DNA from 2 places in the Streptomyces sp. P9-2B-2 genome. Region 1 is predicted to be linked to the other one. Evidence: riboswitches for the same ligand, from Rfam matches in the RefSeq annotation. Region 1 holds a riboswitch; the other holds the start of a gene.
The links. A riboswitch is a leader RNA that binds a small molecule or an ion and turns the genes downstream of it on or off. The one in region 1 is predicted to bind glycine.
Positions count from the first base shown of each region.

Region 2: another riboswitch for glycine. It lies ahead of gcvP (aminomethyl-transferring glycine dehydrogenase); the one in region 1 lies ahead of gcvT (glycine cleavage system aminomethyltransferase GcvT).

Region 1 is NZ_CP129126.1:6,313,592-6,319,996, forward strand. It holds gene gcvH (glycine cleavage system protein GcvH) at 45-422, opposite strand; gene gcvT (glycine cleavage system aminomethyltransferase GcvT) at 574-1,701, opposite strand; glycine riboswitch at 1,853-1,948, opposite strand; gene QT196_RS27920 (AAA family ATPase) at 2,247-2,894, shown strand; gene QT196_RS27925 (enhanced serine sensitivity protein SseB) at 2,984-3,790, shown strand; gene QT196_RS27930 (enhanced serine sensitivity protein SseB C-terminal domain-containing protein) at 3,901-4,692, shown strand; gene QT196_RS27935 (ABC transporter permease) at 5,076-6,074, shown strand; gene QT196_RS27940 (ABC transporter substrate-binding protein) at 6,201-6,405, shown strand, end outside.
Region 2 is NZ_CP129126.1:1,327,597-1,334,001, forward strand. It holds gene gcvP (aminomethyl-transferring glycine dehydrogenase) at 1-2,015, opposite strand, end outside; glycine riboswitch at 2,201-2,297, opposite strand; gene QT196_RS05610 (PRC-barrel domain-containing protein) at 2,412-2,795, shown strand; gene QT196_RS05615 (DNA polymerase IV) at 2,705-4,159, opposite strand; gene QT196_RS05620 (MerR family transcriptional regulator) at 4,226-4,831, opposite strand; gene QT196_RS05625 (bifunctional nuclease family protein) at 5,019-5,492, opposite strand; gene QT196_RS05630 (MerR family transcriptional regulator) at 5,549-6,295, opposite strand; gene QT196_RS05635 (FHA domain-containing protein) at 6,313-6,405, opposite strand, start outside.

The DNA of each region.
Region 1 (6,405 bases):
GGCTCCCGTCCGGGCGGGCCCGGGAGCGGGGGAGAGCCGGGGGCTCAGCTCTGGATGAAGGCGGCGTACTCGTCGGCCGAGAGCAGGTCGCCCGGCTCGCTGCTGATCTTCACCTTGAACAGCCAACCGCCCTCGAACGGGGCGGAGTTCACCAGCGAGGGGTCGTTGACGACGTCCTCGTTGATCTCGGCGATGTCACCGTCGACGGGCGAGTAGAGGTCGCTGACCGACTTGGTCGACTCCAGCTCACCGCAGGTCTCGCCCGCCGCGACCGTGGCACCGACCTCGGGGAGCTGCACGTAGACGACGTCGCCGAGCGCGTTGGCCGCGTGCTCGGTGATGCCGACCGTCGAGACGCCGTCCTCGGCGCCCGACAGCCACTCGTGCTCCTTGCTGTAGCGCAGCTGCTGGGGGTTGCTCATGGCTCGATTCTCCTGTACGCGAGGGTGTGATCGTGAAGGGGGGCACTCCCCCAGCTACCGCTGGGGGGACCCCCACCCGGACGAAGTCCGGGGGAGCGTCTTGCGCAGTGAGACGCGCGGGCGCGCGCCGCCGCCTGCCGTCGGTGAACGGTTACTTCTGCCGCTTGTAGAACGGCAGCGCGATGACCTCGTACGGCTCATGGCTTCCACGGATGTCCACGCAGACACCCTCCGTGCCCGCGGTGGCGTAGGCCGCGTCGACATAGGCGATGGCGATCGGCTTGCCGAGCGTGGGGGACGGGGCACCGGAGGTGACCTCACCGATGACCGTGCCGTCGGCCGAGACGACCGGGTATCCGGCCCGCGGCACCCGGCGGCCCTGGGCGATCAGCCCGACCAGCTTGCGCGGCGGCCGGGCCTCGGCGCGCTCGGCGGCCCCGGCCAGGGCCTCGCGGCCCACGAAGTTCCCGCCGTTGGTGGTCTTCTCGAACTTCACGACCCGGCCCAGGCCCGCGTCGAACGGCGTCGTCGCGGTGGTCAGCTCATGCCCGTAGAGCGGCATGCCCGCCTCCAGGCGCAGGGTGTCCCGGCAGGACAGCCCGCAGGGCACCAGACCGGCGTCCTTGCCCGCCTCGGTCAGCGCCTCCCAGAGGGCGACCGCGTCGGCCGGCCGGACGAACAGCTCGAAGCCGTCCTCACCGGTGTAGCCGGTACGGGCGATCAGCGCCTGCACCCCGGCGACCGTGCCCGGCAGCCCGGCGTAGTACTTCAGACCGTCCAGATCGGCGTCCGTCAGCTTCTTGAGGATGCCGGGGGACTCCGGGCCCTGCACCGCGAGCAGCGCGTAGGCGTCCCGGTCGTCGCGGATCGCGGCGTCGAAGCCGCCCGCCCGCGCGCTCAGCGCGTCCAGCACCACCTGGGCGTTGGAGGCGTTGGCGACGACCATGTACTCCTGGTCGGCGAGGCGGTAGACGATCAGGTCGTCGAGGATGCCGCCCTTGTCCTCACAGATCATGGTGTAGCGGGCGCGGCCCGTCTTCACGCCGCCGATGTTGCCGACCAGCGCGTAGTCGAGCAGGTCGGCGGCCTGCGGCCCGGTGACGGTGATCTCACCCATGTGGGAGAGGTCGAAGAGGCCGGCGCGGGTACGGACGGCGACATGCTCGTCCCGCTCGCTGCTGTAGCGCAGCGGCATGTCCCAGCCGGCGAAGTCGGTCATGGTCGCGCCGAGCCCGCGATGGGTGGCATCGAGCGCGGTACGGCGGGGGGCATCAGTCATGGTTCCGGGCTCCCAGGCAGGGGTGACAAGACGTTCTCCCCATCTGTCATCGGAACCTGAGAGGTTCACCGGTATCCCGCGAACGGACCCGGTTTGCACCTTGGGTGGAGCCGCCCCGTCAGCCGGGCAGCGGCTCGCTTTTCAGATCTGCCTCGCCCGTGCGGTATAGGGGCCTGAGAGATTCAAGGGAGGACTTGCTCCTTCGGCGCCCCGCCGTGGCGGCCGGGGACTCTCCCGCGCGGGTTCAAGCGGCCGGTATGCAGTTGGCGGTGCACAGGTGAGCTGTGATGTGCACGTGGCGGCCACATCATTGCACGGGATCGCCGGATAAAGGAGCCCCCTCCGCCGCCCCGCCCACGACGTGGGCAGATCGGACAATCGCCTTGATGGGCATTACCTTTTCTTGACACTCTGCGGGTAGGGGACGGACTCGAACCGGACCAGAACGGGCGGGGAGGGCGATCACGGTGCACAGCGAAGCGGCATTCGGGGCGACTTCAGGGGTCGTGCCCCCGGACGTCGTGCCGACGGCGCCGTCCGCCGCCATGTCCCGGTCCGGCCGTCGGCGGCGGGCCGTCATCCGGCCAGGGCGCCGCACCGCGGTCGTGGACCTGCGGGGCGAGCGGCGGCCGCCCGGTGCCACCGAGCTGCGGTTCCCGGCCGGCGACCTGGTGGTGGTCTCCGGGCTGCCGGGCAGCGGCAAGAGCACCCTGATGCACCGGGTCGTGCCGCCGCTGGACGGGCACGGCGCCGTCGTGCACCGCATCGATTCGCAGGACGTCCGTGAGCGCTGGGAGCACGGCAGGCTGCGCCGGCTGCCGTACGGGCTCTACCGCCCGCTGGTCCGGGCCGCCCACTACCTGACCCTGGGCCGTGCGCTGCGCTCCGGCCACAGCGTGGTGGTGCACGACTGCGGGACGCTGGCGTGGGTGCGCCGCTGGATCGCGCGCGCGGCGCGGCGCGGCGGCCGCGGGGCGCATCTGGTGCTGCTCGATGTGGCGCCCGAGGTGGCGCTTTCCGGCCAGGAGTCCCGGGGCCGCGGGGTGTCGGGGTACGCCTTCGCCCGGCACCGCGGGGCGGTGGGCCGGCTGGTCGACGCCGCGGAATCGACCCGGCTGCCGAAGGGCTTCGGCTCTGCCGTCCTCCTCGACCGGCGGTCGGCGAGCGCCTTGGAGACGCTCACCTTTCATTAGTTGCCGGGCACGGCCCCCGCACGCCACACCGCGCGCGTTCTCGTCTAGGGTCTTTGGCCAGATGGCGCGGTTTGGAACGGGTGGGACGAATGACATTTCCGGAGCAGGGGATACCGCAGCTGGCATGGCCGGCGAACGAGCTCGAACAGGTGCTGTCCGCGTCGGTCGGACACCCGGGCGCCGGCGGCCGGATCGTCGAGGTCCTCGGCCGTAGCCGGCTGTGGGTGCCGCTGCCCGAAGGCGGCGGCCCGGAGAGCGCGGGCCCCGGCTCCCGCGGCCTCGATCTGCCCACCGTCGAGCTCGACGGGGCGCACTACGTCCCGGTCTACAGCTCCGAGCAGGAGTTCCTGCGGGTGATCGGCCCGCATATGTCCTTCACCGTCGCCCCGGCCCGGGAGTTCGCCCGCGGGCTGCCGCCGCAGATCGGCATCGCGGTCAACCCCGACGGCACGGTCGGCGTCCCGCTGCCGCCGCCCGCGGTGGCCGAACTGTGCCGGGAGCGGCGGCCGGGACAGCCGGAGTTCTCCGGGTTGCCGAGCGGCGGCCGGGTACGGCTCTTCGAGCCGGACTGGCAGGACGAGCCGGTGGACTTCCTGGCCTCGGCCGGGCTGGAGTTCTCCGGCGCCGGAATTGTCCTGAGTGCCCGGCGTGCCCTGGCAAGCGTCGAGGGCGACACGCCCGCGCTGTTCGTCGGTGTTCAGGTCGCGCCGGATGACCTCGGGCTGCACGACGGCACCGCCCGCGAGACGGTACTCTCAGCCCTCGGACGTGCGCTCGGCGCAGTGCCGCTGCCCTGGCCCGTACAACTCGTCATGCTCGACCTCGCCCAGGGCGACCCGGTCGCCGACTGGATGCTGGAGCGCGTGCGGCCCTTCTACAGTCGTGACCACTCGTAAGGGCTTGCCGATGGGCCAGGACCGGTCCTGGCCCATCGGCAAGCCCTAAGCTGGTTGGATGACAGGCGGGCGCACCCTCACGTGCCCTGCTGAGAGAAGGGACGGACCACGTGAGCGCGGGTGCGCATCAGGGGCCGGCGGCGGCCGGGCAGCTGGAGCAGCTGCTTCAGCAGGTCTCGCCCGGCCGTTACGACGCCTATGAGGCGCTGCTGCACGCGCTCGCCGCGGGCCAGGTCTGGATGCTGCTCTGGCAGGGCCGGGCCGGTATGCCCGATGCGCAGTACGGAAACATGGAGGTCGAGGGCCTCGGCTATGCGCCGTGTGTGACCTCGGCACCCGAACTCGCCGCCTCCGGCTGGAATCGCGACCACGAGGTCGTCACCGGTCCCGAAATCGCCGCCGCGCTCTTTCCCGACCGCTGGGGCCTGTGGCTGAATCCGCATGCTCCCGGCGGCGGTGTCGGCATTCCCTGGCTGGATCTGCGCCGTATCGCCGGCGGTCTCGACCGGCTGCCCGCCGGGCCGCTGCGGATCTCCGAGCCGGTGATCGACATCCCGCAGTTCTACGCGCTGCTCGCCCAGAACGCGCACCGGACGCCCGCCGTCCGGTCGCTGCGCCGGGCCTGGGTGCAGCCCGCGCTGGGTGCCCCGTATCTGGCGATCGGTCTGGATCTGTACGACACCGGCCAACAAGCGGTGGATTCGGTGCGGTTGATGATCCAGCAGTCGATCGGCGCGGTTCCGGACGGTCTGCCCGTCTCGACGGTCGCGATGAACGACGAGTACGACCCGGTCGGCATGTGGATGCGGGCCTCCACGCGCCCCTTCTTCGACCGTGACGGCTACGTCCAGCCGCAGGCTCCCGCACCCTCTTACGGCTACGGCTACCCGCGTCCGTACTGACGCCCGGCGCGCCGCCCCGGCGCCGGGCTTGGGGTGAATTCGCCCCATGCGCCCCGCAGTTGAGCCCCTTTCTCACGGGTATACACACCGCTCAGCCCGGCCTTTTGTCCGTATAACGGAATGCCGCGGATCACATCACAGTTACGCATCCTTTCCCCTTCAGGGCTGGTGACTGATCGCGAATCGGATGAAGACTCCGGCAGCAGAGGGCCATCGGTCCTTTGTACGAGCGTCATCCGAGAACGGCGTCGCGCACCTTTTGAATTTCCATAAAACGCGAACTTCCGCGATGCCTGCATGACTTGCACCAGTGATGTGAAGAAGGCCGCTACCGCGGCGGGGCATGGGCCGGCCACTGTCGGCCGAGAGGGGTCAAAGGCACCGTGACCGCACCGATCGAGACCACCGGAGCAGCTGCTGAGGCGCAGCCGGAAGCGGTGCTGAAAGGCGTGGAAGGAAAGCGGATCGAGGGGCGTTCGCTCGGTCAGATCGCCTGGCTGCGCTTCCGGCGGGACAAGGTCGCGGTGGCCGGTGCCATCGTTGTCATCCTGCTCATCGCCGTCGCCGCGCTCTCCCGCCCGATCCAGTCGCTGCTGGGGCTGGACCCCAACAACCCCAACCAGTCGCTGATCGACCCCAACACCACGCTCCCCAAGGGGGACTTCGGCGGGATGAGCGGGGACCACCCGCTGGGGGTGGACCCGAAGTTCGGCCGCGATCTGCTCGCCCGGATCCTGGAGGGCTCCTGGGTGTCGCTGATCGTGGCGTTCGGCGCGACCCTGCTGTCGGTCGCCATCGGCACCGTCCTCGGGGTGGTCGCCGGCTTCTACCGCGGGCGGGTGGATGCCTTCATCAGCCGGATGATGGACGTCTTCCTGGCGTTCCCGCTGCTGCTGTTCGCCATCGCGATCTCCGCCTCGCTCCAGGGCGGCGCCTTCGGCCTGGAGGGTCTGCCGCTGCACATCTCGGTGCTGATCTTCGTGATCGGCTTCTTCAACTGGCCGTACATGGGGCGGATCGTGCGCGCGCAGACGCTGTCGCTGCGCGAGCGGGAGTTCGTGGACGCCGCCCGCGGCATGGGGGCACGCGGCCCGTTCATCCTCTTCCGGGAGCTGCTGCCCAACCTGGTGGGTCCGATCATCGTCTACTCGACGCTGCTGATCCCCTCCAACATCCTCTTCGAGGCCGCACTGAGCTTCCTGGGCGTCGGTATCCAACCGCCCCAGGCGTCCTGGGGCGGCATGCTCAACCAGGCGGTCAAGTACTACGAGGTCGACCCTCAGTACATGATCGTCCCCGGCCTCGCGATCTTCGTCACCGTGCTGGCGTTCAACCTGCTCGGTGACGGTCTGAGGGACGCGCTGGATCCGCGCAGCCGCTGATGGCCGTGCCTGGCACCCGCTCAGAAGTCTCACCAGCGTTTTTCGCAGTTCTGTAGCTCTGACATACCGAGGTACCGACGTACCGACGTATGGACGTTTCTCGACGAACGAAGGGGACACCGACCAATGCGAAGGTCAGTTCCGGTCGCGGCTGTCGCGGCCATCACCAGTGCGGGCCTTTTGCTGGCCGGCTGTAGCGGGGGCAAGGGTTCCACGGAGGGCTCGGGCGAGGCGAACGCCGCCACCAAGGGCGTCGTCAACGCCTCGGACGCGAAGGGCGGCACGGTCACCTACGCGATCAGCGACGCCCCCGAGTCGTTCGACCCGGGCA
Region 2 (6,405 bases), 5.0 Mb from region 1:
ACCGCCGCGCAGATCTGGGTGATGTGCTCCTCGAACACGCCGTGCGTGGAGGGGTAGGTCACCATCAGGACCGCGAGCTCGTCCCGGTACTTCTCGATCTTGGCGTGCAGATCGTCGGTGTCGACCTCGCCGTCCTCACCGGTCTTGACGACGACGACCTTCATTCCGGCCATCACGGCGCTGGCGGCGTTGGTGCCGTGCGCCGAGGACGGGATCAGGCAGATCGTGCGCTGCTCGTCGCCATTGGCGCGGTGGTAGGCGCGGACGGCCAGCAGACCGGCCAGCTCGCCCTGCGATCCGGCGTTCGGCTGGATGGAGACCTTGTCGTAGCCGGTGACCGTGGCCAGCCGCTCCTCCAGCTCCTGGATCAGCGTGAGGTAACCCTGGGCCTGGTCGGCCGGCGCGAACGGGTGCAGCTGACCGAACGCAGGCCAGGTGACCGGCTCCATCTCGGTCGTGGCGTTCAGCTTCATCGTGCAGGAGCCGAGCGGGATCATGCCGCGGTCCAGCGCGTAGTCCTTGTCGGCGAGGGTGCGCAGGTAGCGCAGCATCGCGGTCTCGGAGCGGTACTCGTGGAAAACCGGGTGGGCGAGGTAGTCGTCGTGGCGCAGCAGTGCCTGCGGCAGCGCATCGGCGGCGGCCGCGTCCAGCTGCTCGACGTCGCCGGACACCCCGAAAGCGCCCCAGACGCCGGCCAGCTGCGCCCGCCCGGTGGTCTCGTCGCAGGCGATACCGACCAGGTCCGCGTCGATCTGCCAGAGGTTGACACCGGCCTCACGGGCAGCGGCGACGACCTCGGCGGCCCGGCCGGGCACCCGCGCGGTCAGCGTGTCGAAGTAGCTGCCGTGCGCGATCTCCACCCCGCCGGCCCGCAGGCCCTCGGCGAGGACCGCGGCGTAGCGGTGGGTGCGCCGGGCGATGGTCCGCAGGCCCTCGGGGCCGTGGTAGACCGCGTACATCCCGGCCATGACGGCGAGCAGCACCTGCGCGGTGCAGATGTTGCTGGTGGCCTTCTCCCGGCGGATGTGCTGCTCACGGGTCTGAAGCGCCAGGCGGTAGGCCTTGTTGCCGTCGGCGTCGACGGAGACGCCCACCAGACGGCCGGGGAGGCTGCGGGCGAACTGGTCACGGACGGCCATGAAGCCGGCGTGCGGTCCACCGAAGCCCATCGGAACGCCGAAGCGCTGGGTGGTGCCGACGGCGATGTCCGCGCCGAGCTCACCGGGCGAGGTGAGCAGCGTCAGGGCGAGCAGATCGGCGGCGACGGTGACGATCGCGCCCAGCTCGTGCGCCTGCTCGATGACGGCGCGGGGGTCCCGCACCGCGCCGGAGGCACCCGGGTACTGAAGCAGCACACCGAACACTCCGCGCTCGGCGATCTCGGCCGGAATGCCGTCGGACAGATCCGCGACCACGACCTCGACGCCGGTGGGCTCCGCACGGGTCTCGATCACGGCGATGGTCTGCGGCAGACAGTCGGCGTCGACCAGGAAGACGCCCTGCTTGACCTTGCCGACCCGGCGGGAGAGCGCCATCGCCTCGGCGGCGGCGGTGCCCTCGTCCAGCAGCGAAGCGCCGGAGGTGGGCAGTCCGGTCAGGTCGGCGACCATCGTCTGGAAGTTCAGCAGCGCTTCCAGGCGGCCCTGCGAGATCTCCGGCTGGTAGGGCGTGTACGCCGTGTACCAGGCCGGGTTCTCCATGACGTTGCGCAGGATCACCGGCGGGGTGAACGTGCCGTAGTAGCCGAGACCGATCATGGACGCCAGGACCTCGTTGCGCTCCGCCAGGCCCTTCAGCTCCTGGAGCACCTCGGCCTCGGTACGGGCCTGCGGCAGGCCGAGCGCCTCGGCGCTCTTGATCACATCGGGTACGGCGGTGGCGGTGAGCTCGTCCAGCGACCCGAATCCGATGTGCGCGAGCATCTTCGCCTGCGCCGCGTGGTCGGGACCGATGTGCCGGCGCTCGAAGGGGGTGCCGCGTTCCAGCTCGGTCAAGGAGATGCGATTGGTGGTCATCTGCGGGGGCCTCCTGGTCGGTACGACCTACGAGGGGCACCACGGCACGGGTGCCCGGACGGCCTCCCCCTCTGTCATTCAACCTGAGAGCTTCACCGGCCCGCACAAGGCGGCCCGGCTTTCACCGTCGGTGAGGGGGGTCTCGGCGCTGTGCTTCCGCGGCCCGCCCTGCTTTCCAGAGTGACCTCGTCCATGCGGTACGTGTGCCTGAGAGATTCCGGGGAGGATTTGCTCCTTCGGCGCCCTGGTCGCGAACGACAAGGACTCTCCCGCACGGGGTCTGCGGCCAATCGCCAGCCTACCAGCGTGGCTCTCGAAGGCTCCTTCGAGTGGCCGGGGCATGAAATGTGCCGTTTGGTAGTTGTCAGAGGGCAGTTGCGACCAATTGGAGGGGCCGTGCAAACCGATATCGATCCCCGAAGCCTGATCGGCCGCAAAGCGTTCGACCGTAATGGCGCGAAAATAGGGACCATCGACGAGGTCTACCTCGACGATGCGACGGGGGAACCGGAGTGGGCGGCCGTGCGCACCGGACTCTTCAGCCGGGATGCGTTCGTCCCCCTGGAGCCCAGCAAAATGGTCGGTGAGGGCCTGCACATCCCTTACGACCGCAAGCTGATCAAGGACGCACCCGACTTCGGCGTGGGCCGCCATCTCTCCCCTGAACAGGAACTTCAGCTCTATCACCACTACCGACTGGATATTTCTTCCCCGACCGACCCGGTGTCCCCCGGCTCCGGCGACAAGAACTTCGGCAAGATCGCCGGCTCGGACGACTGACCGCCGGCCGGCGCCCCGCCCACCAGCGGCAGGGGTTCCCCCGGCCGCAGCGCCGGGTCCTCGACAGCAAAGGTCCGCACCCTCCCCGGTGCGGACCATGGCGTTTCGAAGCGGACGGTCACCCTCCCCACCCCGCTCCCCTGCACCCAGCCCGCGCCGAACTCCTCGTGAACCACGTCCAGCCCCGGATACCAGCGCCGCGGCCGCTCCTCCTCGGCCTCGTGCGGCTCCCGCTCCCCGGCGGCCTGCTCCACCGCCGCCGCGGTCGCGGCCTCCGCCGCCTCCCGCTCCGTCGCCAGCTGCGCGAACAGATCCTCCTGTGTGAAGTCCGCCAGCCCGCTGACACCCACACCCAGCAGCCGCACCCCGCCGGTGGTGTCCACCGTCTCCAGCAGGCGCACAGCGGCCTCCCGTATCACCGCAGGGTCGTCGGTGGGCCCCCGGAGCGTCTCGGAACGCGTCAGCGTCGAGAAGTCGTAGTTACGCACCTTGATGACCACCGTGCGCCCTGAACGCCCGGCCGCCCGCAGCCGCTGTACGCACCGGTCCGCCAGCCGCAGCACCTCGTTCCGCACCCGCGTCCGGTCGGTCAGATCGACCTCGAAGGTGTCCTCGACGGAGATGGACTTCGCGTCCCGCTCGGCCACCACGGGCCGGTCGTCCCGCCCCAGCGCCATGGCATACAGCCCCGCGCCGTGTGCCCTGCCCAGCAGCCGCACCAGCTCGGCCTCACCGGCCTCCGCGGTCTCCGCGACGGTGTGGATCCCGGCCCGCCGCAGCGTCTCGGCCGTCGCGGGACCCACCCCGGGCAGCGTCCGCACCGTCATCGGGCCCAGCAGCTCCCGTTCGGTACCCGGCTCGATCACCACCAGCCCGTCCGGCTTGGCCGCCTCGGACGCGATCTTCGCCAGCAGCTTGGCCCCGGCCAGCCCCACCGAGCCGGTCAGCCCCGTCGCGGACCGGATATCCCGCCGCAGCTTCTCCCCCACGGCCCGTACCGCCGCCGTCTCGGCCGGCACCCCGCCCGCCTCCAGGTCGACGAACGCCTCGTCCAAGCTCAGCGGCTCCACCAGCGGCGACAGCGCATGCAGCAGCTCCATCACCGCGTCACTCACTTGGCGGTAGAGCGTGAAGCGAGGACTGAGATAGGCGGCGTTGGGACACAGCCGACGCGCCTGGGCCGTCGGCATCGCGGAACGGACCCCGAAGACCCGGGCTTCGTACGACGCCGTGGAGACCACACCACGCACGCCGACCCCGCCGACCACCACGGGCTTACCGCGCAGGCTCGGCTTGGCCGCCTGCTCGGCGGCCGCGAAGAACGCATCCATGTCCAGATGCAGAATCGTCGGGGCAGGTCTCACATCTCCGATGCTGCCCCATGCCACTGACAATCGGCCCGTTGCCGGGCCGCGCGCTCCGCCGGAGCCTCAGCCCGCCCGGTTGCGGCGCCGTGCCAGCTCGTCGTGCGGGTTCTTCCCGAGCAGCGTCTCGCCGGTGTCCACCCGCTCCCCGTGGAGCTGTGACAGCGCTCCCTCCACGTCCCGCCACACCACGCCCACGGCGATCCCGAAGACGCCCTGGCCGCCCTGGAGCAGGTCCACGACCTGGTCGGGCGAGGTGCACTCGTAGACCGTCGCACCATCGCTCATCAGCGTCATCCGCGTCAGATCCGCCAGCCCGCGCGAGCGCAGATGCTGAACGGCGGTGCGGATGTTCTGCAACGACACCCCGGTGTCCAGCAGCCGCTTGACGATCTTCAGGACCACGACGTCCCGGAAGCTGTAGAGCCGCTGGGTGCCGGAGCCATAGGCCGGCCGGATGCTCGGCTCCACCAGGCCCGTACGCGCCCAGTAGTCGAGCTGCCGGTAAGTGATGCCCGCTGCCGCACAGGCGGTCGGGCCGCGATAGCCGATGTTCTGCGCCTCGCAGTCCCCCGACACCGCCGCGGCCGGTGCCGGGGCAGGGTTCGCTGCTGCGCCCGAGTGGAGCGGCAACGCCCCTTCCGCCGCCATACCGTCGCCGGTGATTGCCACGCCGCCCTCCGTCCTCCACGTCCCGGACGGGACCTGCCACATCGACGGTATGCAGTCACTCGGGGTGCGTCAACGATCGCCGCGCTCGCCACGCCGAGTGATAATCACCCTACGAGTGGTTTCTCGTGACCTCGCACGGGGAAGGGCTGACTGTTTGGCCGGAAACAGGTGGTTCGCCTGGCCGATATCACTGGCTGTTGGTCCCGAAGTCCTCGGGCGAGATCTGGTCGAGGAACTCGCGGAACTTCTCCACCTCGTCCTCCTGCTCGTCCGGGATGGCGATTCCCGCGTCGTCCAGCACACCGTCGGTACCGAAGATCGGCGTTCCGGTGCGCAGGGCCAGCGCTATCGCGTCCGACGGACGCGCACTGACCTCGACCCCGCTCGCGAAGACAAGTTCGGCATAGAAAACCCCCTCGCGCAGATCCGTGATGCGGACCTGCGTCAGCTCCTGGCCCACCGCTTCGAGCACGTCCTTGAAGAGGTCATGCGTCAGCGGCCTGGCAGGGACCATGCCCTGCTGGGCGAAGGCAATGGCGGTGGCCTCCCCTGGCCCGATCCAAATGGGCAAGTATCGGTCGCCTCCCACCTCCCGCAGGAGCACGATCGGTTGGCTGGAAGGCATTTCCACCCGGACACCCACGACGTCGAGCTCGTTCACACAGCAACCCTAGGACGTGCCCGGCCGGTTTGGGTAGTCGGGCACTCGTTTGCTCGCTACAGCCGGACCCGCAGAGCGCTCTGCACCAAGGCCGCATGCAGCCGTACGGACAGCGTTGCCAGCTCCCTGGCGGTCGCTTCGGCGTGCGCCCTGGTCTGCGGGTTACGGTGCCGCCGAAGGGGTGCAACGACCTGCTCGACCAGGCCCGCCTCGCGCTCTGCCGCCGCCTTCACCGCACGCAGATGCCGCGGCTCCAGACCGAAACGGCCCAGGTCCGCGACAAGTTTGGCCACCGTGACGGCCTCGATGTCGTATCCGCCGTCGTCATGGGGGACGATGAGTCCGTACGACTCCCAGTCGGCGAGCGCCGCCTCGTCCACCTCCGCGGCGGCCAGCAGCTCGGCCCGGCCGATCCGGGCAGCCGTGGGGCGCTCCGCACCTGGCTCGTGCACGCCCTCGACCAGATCCCGGGAGGGTGCGGCCGGGGCCGGCAGCGGTACCTGCTCACCGCGCTCCAGGGCGTCCAGATGCTCCCGGATGACCTTCAGCGGCAGATAGTGGTCCCGCTGCATCCGCAGGACGGCGGCCAGCCGCTCGACGTCCGCCTGCGTGAATTTGCGGTATCCGGAAGGCGTGCGCTTCGGCTCGACCAGCCCCTCGGCCTCCAGGAAGCGAATCTTGGAGATGGTGACCTCGGGAAACTCCCCGCGCAGCAGGGTGAGCACCGTACCGATGCTCACTGGCTTGCCGTCCGAGGAGGCGGCACCGGCAGAGCCGGCGCCGCCTTTCGGTGTATCGCGCATATGCCTTCCCCGGCCGGTCAGATACCGGCGCCTCGCTGGCTCGCGTAGAAGACCAGGCGGAACTTGCCGATCTGGACCTCGTCGCCGGTGGCGAGGGAAACGGAGTCGAT